Regions from separate parts of the Bacillus haimaensis genome, predicted to be linked through region 2. Evidence: riboswitches for the same ligand, from Rfam matches in the RefSeq annotation. Region 2 holds a riboswitch; each other region holds the start of a gene.
The links. A riboswitch is a leader RNA that binds a small molecule or an ion and turns the genes downstream of it on or off. The one in region 2 is predicted to bind cobalamin.

Region 1 (4,274 bases), 500 kb from region 2:
ATAAGACCATTCCGATGTCTATTGAGTAAGTCATGATCCAACGATAGATGCTCGATCGCATTATTCTCTAACAAGGTGAGGCATTCGTCAATGTCTTCAGCAAGGATATACCCTTCTGGACATGTGCGACTATCATCTAGAAAGACATTTATTTTCAAGATGATCCCTCCAACTATTTCGACTTACGTATAGTGTAACATACTTTGATTACTAATTTTTTCCTATAAAGATTGAAGAGAAAGCCAAAAGCCTTTATCATCAAGGTTTCACGGCATTTCTCAGGAATAATGTACCAATTTAATCTGGAGAAACACTACGTCTTTTTATAATCCGGAAAATCAAAAATCCATTTCATCCAAAATGATTGAAGTCGTGCTTGTAGACGCACATAGGTATTATATTCCTTGAGGTAGGCCTGTTTAAAGGAATAGGAAACTTCACCTTGTTTTTCTTTTTCCAATAATTCCTGTTCCAGCACTTCAAGCTTTTCGATTTTTATTTGAATGGAATTATACGTCAATGCAGCCAATCCGCCATAAAGAATGGAAGCTATCAATAATAAGGAAAGTATATATTTTAGTGGGGTACCCACACATGTCCCCCCTTTCCGTCTTTTCTACATACTATGACGAATTGCGGGAATGTGACAGGACTGTTACAAAATGTTTGAGGTTCGAACAGGGACTAGCAGCCTTCCATTGAAAATTGGGGGAATTAAAGATATATTATAAGTAAAATGTACCGGAGGAAATGGGATGGCTGTCTTAATAGATGTACTTGTTGTAATAGTGTTTGCTGTGATCTTTTTCGGCGTATATAAGTATGTAAAAAATGCGTTAAAGAAATATTAATATGGAGGCCCTTTCACCCAAGTTGAAAGGGCCTTTTTTATGTTTTTTCGAAATCGATAGTTTGTGAAGCTTTCTTTTTCAGAATCAGCAGTGGTGCGTAAAGAATGAGAAACATGAGGATAACCACCAATTCCAGCGAAAGGATGTACCATGGATATGGTCCTAGCAAATCGATGATACTGGCATTTGAAGGTTTCCTGGCCAGAAACATATAGTTCCCGCCAGTTTGCCTATTAATAAAGAATACCAGTATGGCTATAAGCTGCAGCGCCCCAAACGCTTTCCACATGGATTTAAATGTAATGGCTTTCTTTTCCACCCATAACATATAAAAAACCGACAAGATGATGGCAATATGTGCCGCAAAGAAATGCAGAAAACGAAAGTGTGGAAAATCATAAAAGAGCTCTGGCGTAAGCAATGCCTGTAACGCACCACCAAGTCCCAGGAAATATACCACTTCAAATGTCCAGGTTTGCCTGGTTATCAGCATCCACATGCACAGATACAAGCTGATGGAGCATAGCTGAAAAGGGAGGGTGTAGCTTATATCCCACATATCGGTTGTAATATACCAATAGTTCAGCCATGCCTCTGATAAAAGAAGGCATCCCAAAATTGCCCACCTTCCATACACATTTGTGTATTTACTATTTCGTAGAAAGTACAAAAGTAAAATGAGCGACAATGCGATCACCAGCGCAAATATATGGGACGATGACAAGAGTATCGTCCCTTCCATTAGAGCATTCGGGTCGGTATAAGAATCCAACACTTCTCATCACCGCCTTTCGTATTCATTTCTTTCTCCATACTTCTACTACACCATGGTAAATTCCTGCTATCTTTTTTCCAAGCGTTTCTTTTTGCGCTCTGAAGCACTGTTGAAAAGCATTTTTTCTGCATCTGTCTCGGGAATCACACCTGGAACCGGAGTCGGCTTTCCATCTTTTCCTTTTGCCACCATTGTCAAAAATGATGTGGTGGTTGTCGTTTTCTCACCTGTTTCATAATTTTCGTTTTCCACTTTCACAAAAATTTCCATGGATGTTCTTCCCGTGGAGGCCACTATCGCCTCAAGAGTCAGAATATCCCCGACCTTCGCAGGGGAAAGAAAAGTCACTTGGTCGATGCTAGCAGTAACAACAACATTCCTGGAATGCTTCATTGCAGTAATAGCTGCAATCTCATCTATGTACGATAGAATCACTCCTCCAAAAATGGTACCCATATGATTCGTATCAGGCGGCAGAACCAACCTCGTCTGAATGGTCCTTGATTGATTGGAAGAAACGGAATTGTTGGTATTCATATGCTTAATATCCTCCTTATTAGTAAAAATAAAAAAACTCACCCTGCATAAGGATGAGTGAAAGACGGATGCAAGAAAGAAGCCTTGATAAAAAAGCCTTCCTTACGCACCCTCGTTCTATCTCTCACCTCCCGAAGAAGATAGTACTTCATCAATCAGACAGGTCTCCTGACTTAGCTTCTCCCTACTCTAGCCCTTCCCATACTCAAAAGTAATAGTGGGTTCTCTATTTCGTCAGCTTTACAGTTGCGGGTACAGTTCTGGACTTTCACCAGATTCCCTATTAAGTGCGTGCACATCTAATTAATTGGATGATTAAATTGATATTGCCCCTATATTCTACCATTAAACAAGATCTTCTAGTAATGATTATTCATACAGATTTTCTACGCATAATTTCAAGGTAAGTGCCCAAAATTTCATGACTTGAATAGTAAGATACCCCACAGATGGTTCCATTGTCACAAAATAGTAAAAAAAGAAGGTTGAGTAAAGGCTGTATTAGTGTGTATACTTATACTTGCAAGTTTTTCTACCCCCATTAACCGGGTATGGATTCATGAATATAAATATGCAACATAAGTGAGGAAACCTATGTTCTATAAAACTCTCATTCACCCATCTTCAAAAGAATGGATTGTGCTCTTTCATGGCTTTGGAGGAAACTCTTCCATATTCTACAAGCAATTGAAACCTTTCCGTTCTGAATATAATGTACTATTACTAGATTTACCAGGACATGGAAAAACTCCATATCCAAAAGGTGTGGATCTATTTGAGTACTCTTGTGATAAAACCCTTGAAATACTGAAAGCCTTAAAAATAAAATCCGCTCATTTTGTTGGCATTTCCCTTGGCACCATTATTATGCAGGAAATTGCACTGCGTTCCCCATCTTCAATCAAGTCGATGATTCTAGGAGGCGCCACTCCGAAGTTGAAAAAATGGGGCGAGTTTCTTTGCCGACTTTCCGTCTTTTATCCTTTGAGAAAAATTCTTCCACATATGGTTCCTTATAGAATATTTGCGAGAGTTCTATTACCGAAGCGCAATCATTCCGATTCCCGTAAAGCTTTCATCAAGGAAGCTTATAAACTTTCTAAAGAAGCTTATCTGGGATGGGTCTTATACGGCCTGAACGGTTACACCACCTACGATAGATTGGCAGAGACGAAAAATAAAATCCCTAAGCTTTATATATCGGGCTCTGAAGACCATATGTTCCTCGAAAGCACAAAGAAATATGCTGCAAACGAAGAGAACTCTACAATGGAAATCATTGAAAATTGCGGGCATGTTTGCAATATTGAAGAAAGTGAACGATTCAATGATCTTGCTGTTTCTTTTATGAAGAGTGCGAGCAAGGTGCAGATAATTGCGTAAAAGATTGAAGCTGAATTTTATGTTCAGCTTCTTTTTTGTGGGGAATTGAGCGAACCTGAAAATACAAAAACACAAGGAGCCCCTTGTGTTTTTGCATGCTATTTCTTCCTACTTTTCGCACTTGTCGAGATTTTCTTCCATTTATCCTTTTCTGCCAATTGTGCCCGTTTATTCGTTTTTCGTTCCAGATAAGCAAGTTCCCTTTGCAGCTTTACATAGCTTTGATACCTTGCTTCCTCCAATGTCCCTTCATCAATTGCCTCCCGGACCGCGCAGCTTGGCTCGTTCTCATGTTTGCAATCTCTGAAGTAGCATTGTTCAGCAAGTTCCTCCACATCCTGAAAGCTCTGACCGACTGTAGACCCATCAGCCTCCCATAGCTGCAACTCCCTCATCCCTGGCGTATCAAGCACTAGCCCGCCTGTCGGCAAAAGATACAGTTCCCGATAGGTGGTTGTGTGCCTTCCCTTATCATCGTCCCCTCTCACCTCTTGAATGACCTGCTTTTCTTCTCCTAACAGGTAGTTCGTCAAGGTCGATTTTCCTGCACCGGAAGATCCAAGAAGTGCTACAGTTTTTCCTGTAGTAAAATAAGGGGCCAACTCTTCAAGTCCCGTTTCATCTTTCACACTGACTGCGAATACCGGAACACCCAATGCGACAGCTTCAACATCCTTTATTCTTGCTGCCACATCCTCACACAAGTCAGTCTTGGTGAGGACGATTAC
Region 2 (4,274 bases):
CGTTTCTTTTTCGGAGTGTCGGTTCAGTCCGCCAGTATTCAAAAACCTCTTCCTGTTTTGTCCGGGAAACCAGACTTGACAATACATAGGAATAGGAATGGTTATGAATGACCTCCTGCTGGGCGAGCATGATCATCAGTGCATTCAAGCTGGAATCGGTTAAATAGTCCGCCACTTTTCCTGCGTAATCCGTTTGTATGCTATCCAACAATGCAAGAAGTCCGATGATTTTCAGGAAGGCATCCTTTTCGTCCGATGTAAGATCGGGAAACTGTTTGATATCCTGGGACATATTTATTTCAAATGGTGACCAGAAGTTTGCCAGCATTTTTTTGTATTTGGGATAGGCCCAGGAAAAGGCGACATCGTCCCAGTTCAGCACGTTCGAGCTTTGGCCGTTTATTATTTTCGTCGATCGGTTTGGAGCGGTTGCGTCCATCAGTAATCGAGAAGTCAGTGAAGCAGTCATCATTGTTTCCCTCCTAAGTTATCAGCTTGCGCAAGAATCGCATTCTTCTATTTCCTTTGACGTGGACCTGACATAGTAGGTAGTCTTCAATCCCTGCTTCCATGCATCCAGATGCAGATCAAGGAGCGCCTTTGCTTTGATTCCATTGGTCACATACAGATTAAACGATATCGCCTGGTCAATATGCTTCTGTCTGGCCGCGTTCTGGGCGATGCTCCAATGCTGGTCGATATGGTAGGCAGATTTATAGAACCATGTGGTGCTTGCATCCAAATCAGGGGCAGTCACTGGAATTTTGTAATCCTTTTTTTCCTCGGAGTACACTTTCAGGAAAATGGGATCGATGCTTGCTGTGCTGCCTGCGATGATTGAGGTGGTAGCATTAGGGGCCACTGCCATGAGATAGCCGTTTCGGATGCCGCTTAAAGCTATTTGCTCCTGTAAGCCTCCCCAATCAAAAAGATCATCTGTTTGATAACCTCTTTTACTGAAATACTCTCCCGTATGCCAATCGGAGCCTTCAAATGCTGGGTATGCCCCTTTTTCCTTTGCTAAGGCTGCACTTGCCTGAATCGTATAAAAGGCGATTTCTCTATAGAGTGAGTCTGCAAATTGTACCGCATCTTCACTTTCCCATTTGATTCCCTGCAAGGCAAGAAGATGATGCCACCCGAATGTTCCCAAACCAATTGCACGGTATTTCTCATTGGTCAGCTTTGCTTGAAGGACCGGAATGTTGTTAAGATCAATGACATTGTCGAGCATACGAACCTGAATAGCTACCAATCTTTTTAGGACTTTAGCAGGGATAGCCCGCGCAAGATTGATGGAGGAGAGGTTGCAAACAACAAAATCTCCAGGGGTTTTCACCGTCACAATCGCCCCGTCCTTTACAAATTGCTGGTTCATGGTGGTAGCACTTTGATTCTGGGTGATTTCTGTACAAAGGTTGGTGCAATAGATCATCCCAAGGTTATGGTTGGGATTCATACGATTGACCTCGTCGCGATAGAACATAAACGGACTTCCTGTTTCAAGCTGGCCACGCATGATGCTTTTCATCACATCGATGGCTGGTACTTTATCATGATGCAGGGAAGGGTGGTGCACACACTCCCAATATTTATCACGGAAGCTGCCAGCGCCCTTTTGTTCATCAAAAAAATCCTCAAGCGAATAGCCCATCACATTTCTCACTTCATGCGGGTCGAACAGATACCAGTCGCCTCGGCTTTCCACCTGTTCCATAAATACATCGGGGAGGCAGACACCGGTAAATAGATCATGGGTACGCACCCGCTCATCGCCGTTATTGAGCTTGCTGTCGAGAAAGGAGAAAATATCCTTATGCCAGACATCCAAGTATACAGAGATGGCCCCTTTGCGCTGTCCCAGTTGATCTACACTTACAGCGGTATTGTTCAACTGCTTCATCCAGGGAATGACCCCGCTCGATACACCCTTGAAGCCGCGGATATCACTTCCTCGGCTGCGGATCTTTCCTAAATACACGCCGATTCCGCCACCTGACTTTGATAGATTGGCAATATCTGTGTTACTGTCATAGATTCCTTGTAAGCTATCATCCACCGTATCGATGAAACAGCTCGATAGCTGGCCATAGCTTTTCCCGGCATTGGAGAAGGTGGGTGTCGCGACCGTCATATACAGATTGCTGAGTGCCCAGTATGCCTCTTTTACCAGAGCAAGACGATTGTTTTCTTCCTTGGCCATCAAGGTCATCGCAATAATCATGAACCTTTCCTGCGGCAGCTCCCATAGAGCCTTGTTGTAGCCACGGGACAGATAACGGTCTGCCAGCGTCTTGAGGCCGATGTATGTAAAAAGCTTGTCTTGCTCCGGATTGATGGCCTTTTCCAATTCCTTTATTTCTTCAATGCTATATGAATCCAGAAGTGAACGATGAAAAATGCCTACTTCCACCAAGGAATGCAAAAGGTAGTGAAAATTATCATAGGGTCTATCTGTGCCACGTGTCTCACATGCTTCTTCATATAATTGTTTCAAAAGGATACGTTCGGCAACAAAGGTCCAATCTGGCTCACTCTCCGAAATGTAGCCAATCGCCTCCAAGGTAAGATGCTTATAGATTTCCGTATTTTGGCTTCCAACCAGCTTATCTGTTTTTTCATTGAAGGATTCTGTTTCCAAGTGGGGGAATTCTTCCAATATACCAAGGATCCAATCCTTGCTGTCCAATGCCTTGTTCGTATTATTTAAAGTTGAAGTAATCATTAGCCGTTCACTCCGTTTCGCAATAATAAAAGGCTGTTTTCGCATACATTGTTGCTTTTGACGTATCCAACGCAAACACGTAACATTACTTGCTTTCGTGCTCTTTTCCCATGTAGTAGAATTATTTTCTTTTGAATAATACAGGGAAATATGCTGTAAAAAATCCAAATGCCGATTTTTTACGGACATAAGCAATAAACTTTACGAAAAGAGCCTAATAAAAAAAATCCACCCAGGATTGAGTGGATCAAACGATATTAGAATACGACATGGAAAATACCTCCAACTCAATAGAGAAGGGGTATTGATTCATGCAAGCTTCTAGCACCGTTTCATCATCTCAACTCCCGAAGAATAAGAAACTAGTTCGAAAAGGCAGGTCTCCTGACTTGTGCTTCTTCCTACATTGACCCTTCCCATATAAGAGCCGTTAAGCCTACTTATACAGTGGTGATTCAATTCGTCAGCACTTACAGTTGCGGGGACAGTCCCGGATTTTCACCGGATTCCCTATTAAGTCTTGTTAAAGACACCTTTTTCGCAATAATACTATATATAGTTATTTTATATATTCAAATAACTGTATTTTGTGTTTTTGTGATAAATCTATCATAATCCATCTTTAAGTATATTACAATCAAAAAATAAAAAAAGAGCTGCAATAAGCGCGGCTCCTATTTGTTCAATTGGAAATCCTGGAGAATTTGTTCGATGGACCCTGTAATCTGGATATCTGTCAAACTCACCCCAGTGGAGATGAATTGCAGGCTGAGTTCCGGTCGTAACCCGGTAATGATCGGTGTAATCCCGATTAACTTCAGGGAACGGATAAGCAGATCTAAAGTGTGCACTACCGTCTGATCCAAATTATATACGCCTGAAAAGTCAACAATCAACTTATTGATGGACAAGTTCTTGCTTTTCTGCAAAGTCTCTTCAATCAATATGCTTGCTCTTAGCTCATCGATCTCCCCAACTAAAGGCAGAACCGCAAGACCTTCGAAAAGTGGCACGATCGGGATGGAAAGCCTTATGAAGCTAGTCCTGGTGTCCTGTATCTTCTGTTCGGATGCAACTGTGAATGCATGGCTGAAGCCGTAGACGATGATATTGAAAATCTCATCAATGTGGATGAAAATTTCAGTAAGTTGATTAAGGTGAATGCCTTCTTTGGCACCTTCCTCCTGAATGAAGGTCCATAGTGCCCGCTTATACAGCGTCATATTGGATAATGCATTCTCCAAGGAGCCGCCAGCCTGAACAGACATGATTCCCACGGATTCACCCCAGTCTTTTGCCTCATCCAATAATGTATTTACCGGGTCCTGCACGTACTTCCCAATAAATTTGATAAGAGTCTGGAAGATTTCTTTTATTGCTGCCTGATGATGTGGATCCCGGTATTCCGAAATTTCAGGATAAGCAAGCCTTATTTCATTCAATATTCTTTCTGATAGTTCAATCTCTGATTCTAGCATTCTCTTCCCGATCTTATAGTGTACTGCTGTAGGCATGGTAGTATCCTCACTTTTTGTCAATTTTTATCTAT
Region 3 (4,274 bases), 1.5 Mb from region 2:
CTAGGGCAAGCGCAGGTATCACGTTGAAGGAGCGTGGTTTTTTATTGAGTCCATCATATACTTCACGATATATTTGTTTTGGGTCACGGTCATCTTTCATTTTAGGCATCTGCCGTAAAAGCTTTTCGAGTTGTTCTTCCTCCATACGCTGTTTATGACGCATTACTGTTCCCCCCTTTCTCTTGGAGTTCCTCCATATGAGCCTTCAGGACCTTTAAAGCTCTATGTTGAGTTGTTTTCACCTTACTTTCCGTCCACCCCAATATTTGGGCAGTTTCTTGGATTGATAAGGCTTGTATGTACCGCAGGACGAGGACAAGACGGTGATCCATCTTACATTTATCCAGACACCGGTACATTTGTTGAACCTGTTCATTTTGTAAAGCTATCTCTTCAGGCAGTGGTGCATGATCTTTTACCTGTTGTGTGCTCCAGTCAAAAGTTTCAAGTAGTTTACTTTTCCAACCCTTCTGCTTACGGAAAGAATCTATTGCAACATGTTTGGCGATAGAAAAAAGCCAGGTCTTCTCGCTGCTCTTTCCTTCAAACCGATCGTAAGAACGCAAAACCTTTATATAAACTTCTTGAACGAGGTCCTCGGCTTGCTCTTTATTTTTTACCATATAAAATAAAAACTGAAAGACATCATGGTGATATTTTTCATAGAGCTCTTGAAAAACCGTATTCATCCTTTCCCTCCGTTCATTAGATTAGTCGTATACTATATTAAAAAAGTTACATTACAAATATATGACAAAAGTTACAGTTTGGCTATATTCTTTTAGGAATTTTCAGGAAAATATTCATAGGTATTTTTGAAGGTAATCTTTTTATATAAAACAGGAAAATCAGTATATATTGTTTCATTATAATGGAGGGTCATTCAACTTTGTAGGGGTCTTTGAGCACCTTTTTTGTTTTGTTGTGTGGAATCCTGGGACAGGCAATTCAGAAGAGGCTAAAGTTTATCAATATTCGAAAAGGATGGTTCGCCTTACATCCAAAAAAGAGAAGCCCTTTTCAAGGCTTCCCTTCTGTTCATTGAAGCATATACGCCGCCCTTTCCTTCAGCAGCCTGGATAATACAGGGAATAATACAATAAAAAATACCACATTCCCGATCGCATGGTTCACATCGAATGGAATTCCTGCCAAATAGTAGGGCCAAAACAGCTTACCTACCACCAAACGTTCAAGTGACATCACAAAACCGTACAAAAGTCCGCACATGCCTGCATAGATCGCCAAAATGACGACAGGTGTCTTATGGAACCATTTGCCGATCATTCCGCTCATCAACCCGATAATCGACCATGCTATGATCTGGGTGATCGTCCATGTGCCGCTTCCGAGTACCATATTGGTGGCAATCGTACTGCCGCAAGCGAGAATCAATCCTGTCACCGGCCCCATCCAAAAGGAACAGATGATGATGATTGCTGTTACAGGCTGAACATTAGGAATGGAGGCGAATGCAATTCGCCCCACTACGCATAAAGCGATGAGCACCCCTAATAAAGCAAGCTTTTTAGTAGGCATAAAACTATTCCCACTTTGCATAGTCGAAGTGTACAACATCATCTGCCTTGAGCACGTATTCTTTTGCACCAACCATGATTTCTTCCTCATTCACCTTATATGTCCAGAAATAGGAGTTAGCTGTATCCGACTCTACCCCATCAATACCAACTATAAATTCCTTGGTATCGTCCAGGGTCAATTCGAAGTTACGTTCCATCACTTCCATCAATGATTCGCCTTCTTCAAATTCCAGAGTTTTTTCGTTGATTACTTCTTCTCCATCCTTTGTCAGCTTGATGGTCGTTTCGAGCTGTTCCTGCTGCTTCTCCTCTATCGGCGCTTCTGTTGAGGAGTTGGAGTTCGTATTATTTTCCCCTGATGCACATCCTGTCAATGCCAATGTAAATGCTGCTAGTAGTGTCAGTAAGAATTTCTTCATGGTTCATTTCCCCTTATGTATGTAGTAGGTATAACTGCAAAATGGTCTTTTCATCCCTCCAGCTGGAATAATAAGTCCCCTCTTGTTGTTAACTTTTCTCCGAAGCAACAAAAAAACCTCATCCTGTTTGAAGGATGAGGTGTAAACGGCATATGAAAAAAATAATAGAAAACGCCGTCTCTCTCACTCAACCCCCGAAGCATTGAAACTAAGTTTAGACAATTGGCAGGTCTACTGACTCATGCTTCACCCTACTTTGAGCCTTCCCATATGGCAGCCTGATCTCTCAAGCCGGAACATACAGTGGTTATCTCATTTCGTCCACATTTACAGTTGCGGGGACAGTTTTGGTCTTTCACCAAATTCCCTTTTAAGCCACCGAGGTGACACCAACATCTTCAAAACTATTCAGTTAACTAGCTTTCATATTACACAATATGCCCCTTGCTGACAAGAAAATGTTTCATAGTAAACAAGATTTTTCGCTAATGTTAAACATATTAACTCATTGTTCGTGGAATAAACAGGGAAAATGTCGTTCCTTCATTCCATTTTGAATGAACGGAGATCTGGCCATGATGCGCTTCGACAATATTCTTTACAATGGCAAGGCCGAGTCCCGTCCCTGCTCGTCCCCTTGTGCGCGCTTTGTCCGCTTTATAGAACCGTTCAAACACAAATGGCAGATCCTCTTCAGGAATACCGTGTCCGGAGTCCTTTACATCCATTTTCAGGCCTAGATCAGACAAATTGACTAGAATCGTAATTCCCCCCCCATTTTCCGTATGCCGGATCGCATTGTCAACCAGATTGGTCAAAACCTGTTCCATTCGATCTACATCAAATGCGATCTTTCCCTGTCCTGTCATCTCGTAACTTAGACTGATGTTCTTTTCTTTTGACAGCACCTGAAATTTGCGAATTATTTTTTCCACAAATACTGCAACATTTGCTTCTTCATAGTTCAGCAATATATGCCCCGCTTCCATTCTCGCAAGGTCGAGAAGATCATTAACCAGTCTCCCCATGCGCAGGGACTCATCATAGATGACAGACGCAAGCTCTTTTTTCTCCTCATCCGTTCCGGCAATATCATCGACGATTGCTTCACTGTATCCTTGCAGCATGGAAATCGGTGTACGCAGTTCATGTGATACATTCGCTATAAAGTCCTTGCGGAGCTTATCTAGCCTGCGTTCTTCCGTCATATCCCTGATAACGGCAACCGCCCCACGTATATGCGTCTGGCTGTATAGCGGGCTCATCACAATCACCCAGGTGCGCCCTTGGTAGGTGAGCTCAATTGCTTGTTCCTTTTCAATGGAAACCGCCCGCTGGAACATATCCCTCACCTCTGATGGAAGGTCTTCCCCATTGTCACTGCCTTCCTGGTAGAACCAGGCTTGCAAAAAGCGTTCAGCTGGAGGATTCGAGACAAGTATGGTTCCGTCACGGTTCAAGGTGATAACACCATCCGCCATCGAGCTTAATATGTTCGCCAAATGCTCTTTTTCCTGATTCAATGCATTTATATTGAATTTCAACTGGCGTCCCATCTGATTGAATGCCATCGCAAGCTCCCCAATTTCATCGTGAGTGAGCATCGGAAGCTTTGTATCAAACTTGCCTCGTGCAATTTCAAACGCAGCCTCCCTCATTTTCCGGAGAGGTGCTGTAATTCTCGTAGATAGGAAGAATGCAAAAATCGTTGTTAGGAAAATGGCAAATCCGGCTGCGAGTAAAATGAGCTGGGTTGTCTGTTTTGTTGTTTCCTTGATGGCAAGCAAGGATTGATAGATGAAGACAGCTCCATCCTGTGTTTCATCCAGGTGTAGCGGAACCCCCACGATCATGATTTCCCCATACATTTCATCATCTATGCTAGTATCGGATAAATAGGTTTTTTTCGTAACAATCGGCTGATCCTCGAACACAAGGGAGAGTTGTGGATCATCGAGGAAAAAGGAAGCCGGAAGATGACTGAGCGTTTCGTTTGGGGAATGGCTAAAGTCTTTCTCATCCGAGAACACTACCACCCTTGTCGCCTCATCCACCAGCTCCCATGCGATACTCATCGCCTGTTCACTATCTGCATGCTGTTCAAGAATGAGCGATATTTTTTTTGCATCCTTTGTCAGGTCCTTTTCAGCTTCACTGACATGATAGTTTTCGAAAAACTCCAGCAACAGGATTGTAAGTACAAAAAGCACAAAGGATACTAAAAGTAAAATGGTTAGCCATAGCTTACCAACTACACTTTTCCAAATCATGAGTCACTGCCGACCTCAAACTTGTACCCTACGCCCCATACGGT

Region 1: linked by a shared signal. The riboswitch ahead of ABN702_RS11750 (acyl-CoA thioesterase) and the one ahead of ABN702_RS14275 (ribonucleoside-diphosphate reductase subunit alpha) in region 2 are both predicted to bind cobalamin.
Region 3: linked by a shared signal. The riboswitch ahead of ABN702_RS06795 (DUF4430 domain-containing protein) and the one ahead of ABN702_RS14275 (ribonucleoside-diphosphate reductase subunit alpha) in region 2 are both predicted to bind cobalamin.

The regions. Positions count from the first base shown of each region.
Region 1 covers NZ_CP158164.1:2,313,174-2,317,447, forward strand. Annotated here, with positions in the region: gene ABN702_RS11735 (cyclic-phosphate processing receiver domain-containing protein) at 1-158, opposite strand, end outside; gene ABN702_RS11740 (hypothetical protein) at 314-592, opposite strand; gene ABN702_RS11745 (TIGR02206 family membrane protein) at 889-1,626, opposite strand; gene ABN702_RS11750 (acyl-CoA thioesterase) at 1,693-2,163, opposite strand; cobalamin riboswitch at 2,304-2,481, opposite strand; gene ABN702_RS11755 (alpha/beta fold hydrolase) at 2,758-3,546, shown strand; gene rsgA (ribosome small subunit-dependent GTPase A) at 3,645-4,274, opposite strand, start outside.
Region 2 covers NZ_CP158164.1:2,811,957-2,816,230, reverse strand. Annotated here, with positions in the region: gene ABN702_RS14280 (ribonucleotide-diphosphate reductase subunit beta) at 1-469, opposite strand, end outside; gene ABN702_RS14275 (ribonucleoside-diphosphate reductase subunit alpha) at 491-2,725, opposite strand; cobalamin riboswitch at 3,082-3,277, opposite strand; gene ABN702_RS14270 (STAS domain-containing protein) at 3,400-4,239, opposite strand.
Region 3 covers NZ_CP158164.1:1,342,820-1,347,093, reverse strand. Annotated here, with positions in the region: gene ABN702_RS06810 (GerMN domain-containing protein) at 1-163, opposite strand, end outside; gene sigX (RNA polymerase sigma factor SigX) at 153-689, opposite strand; gene ABN702_RS06800 (ECF transporter S component) at 1,039-1,539, opposite strand; gene ABN702_RS06795 (DUF4430 domain-containing protein) at 1,544-1,960, opposite strand; cobalamin riboswitch at 2,167-2,369, opposite strand; gene ABN702_RS06790 (ATP-binding protein) at 2,461-4,230, opposite strand; gene ABN702_RS06785 (response regulator transcription factor) at 4,227-4,274, opposite strand, start outside.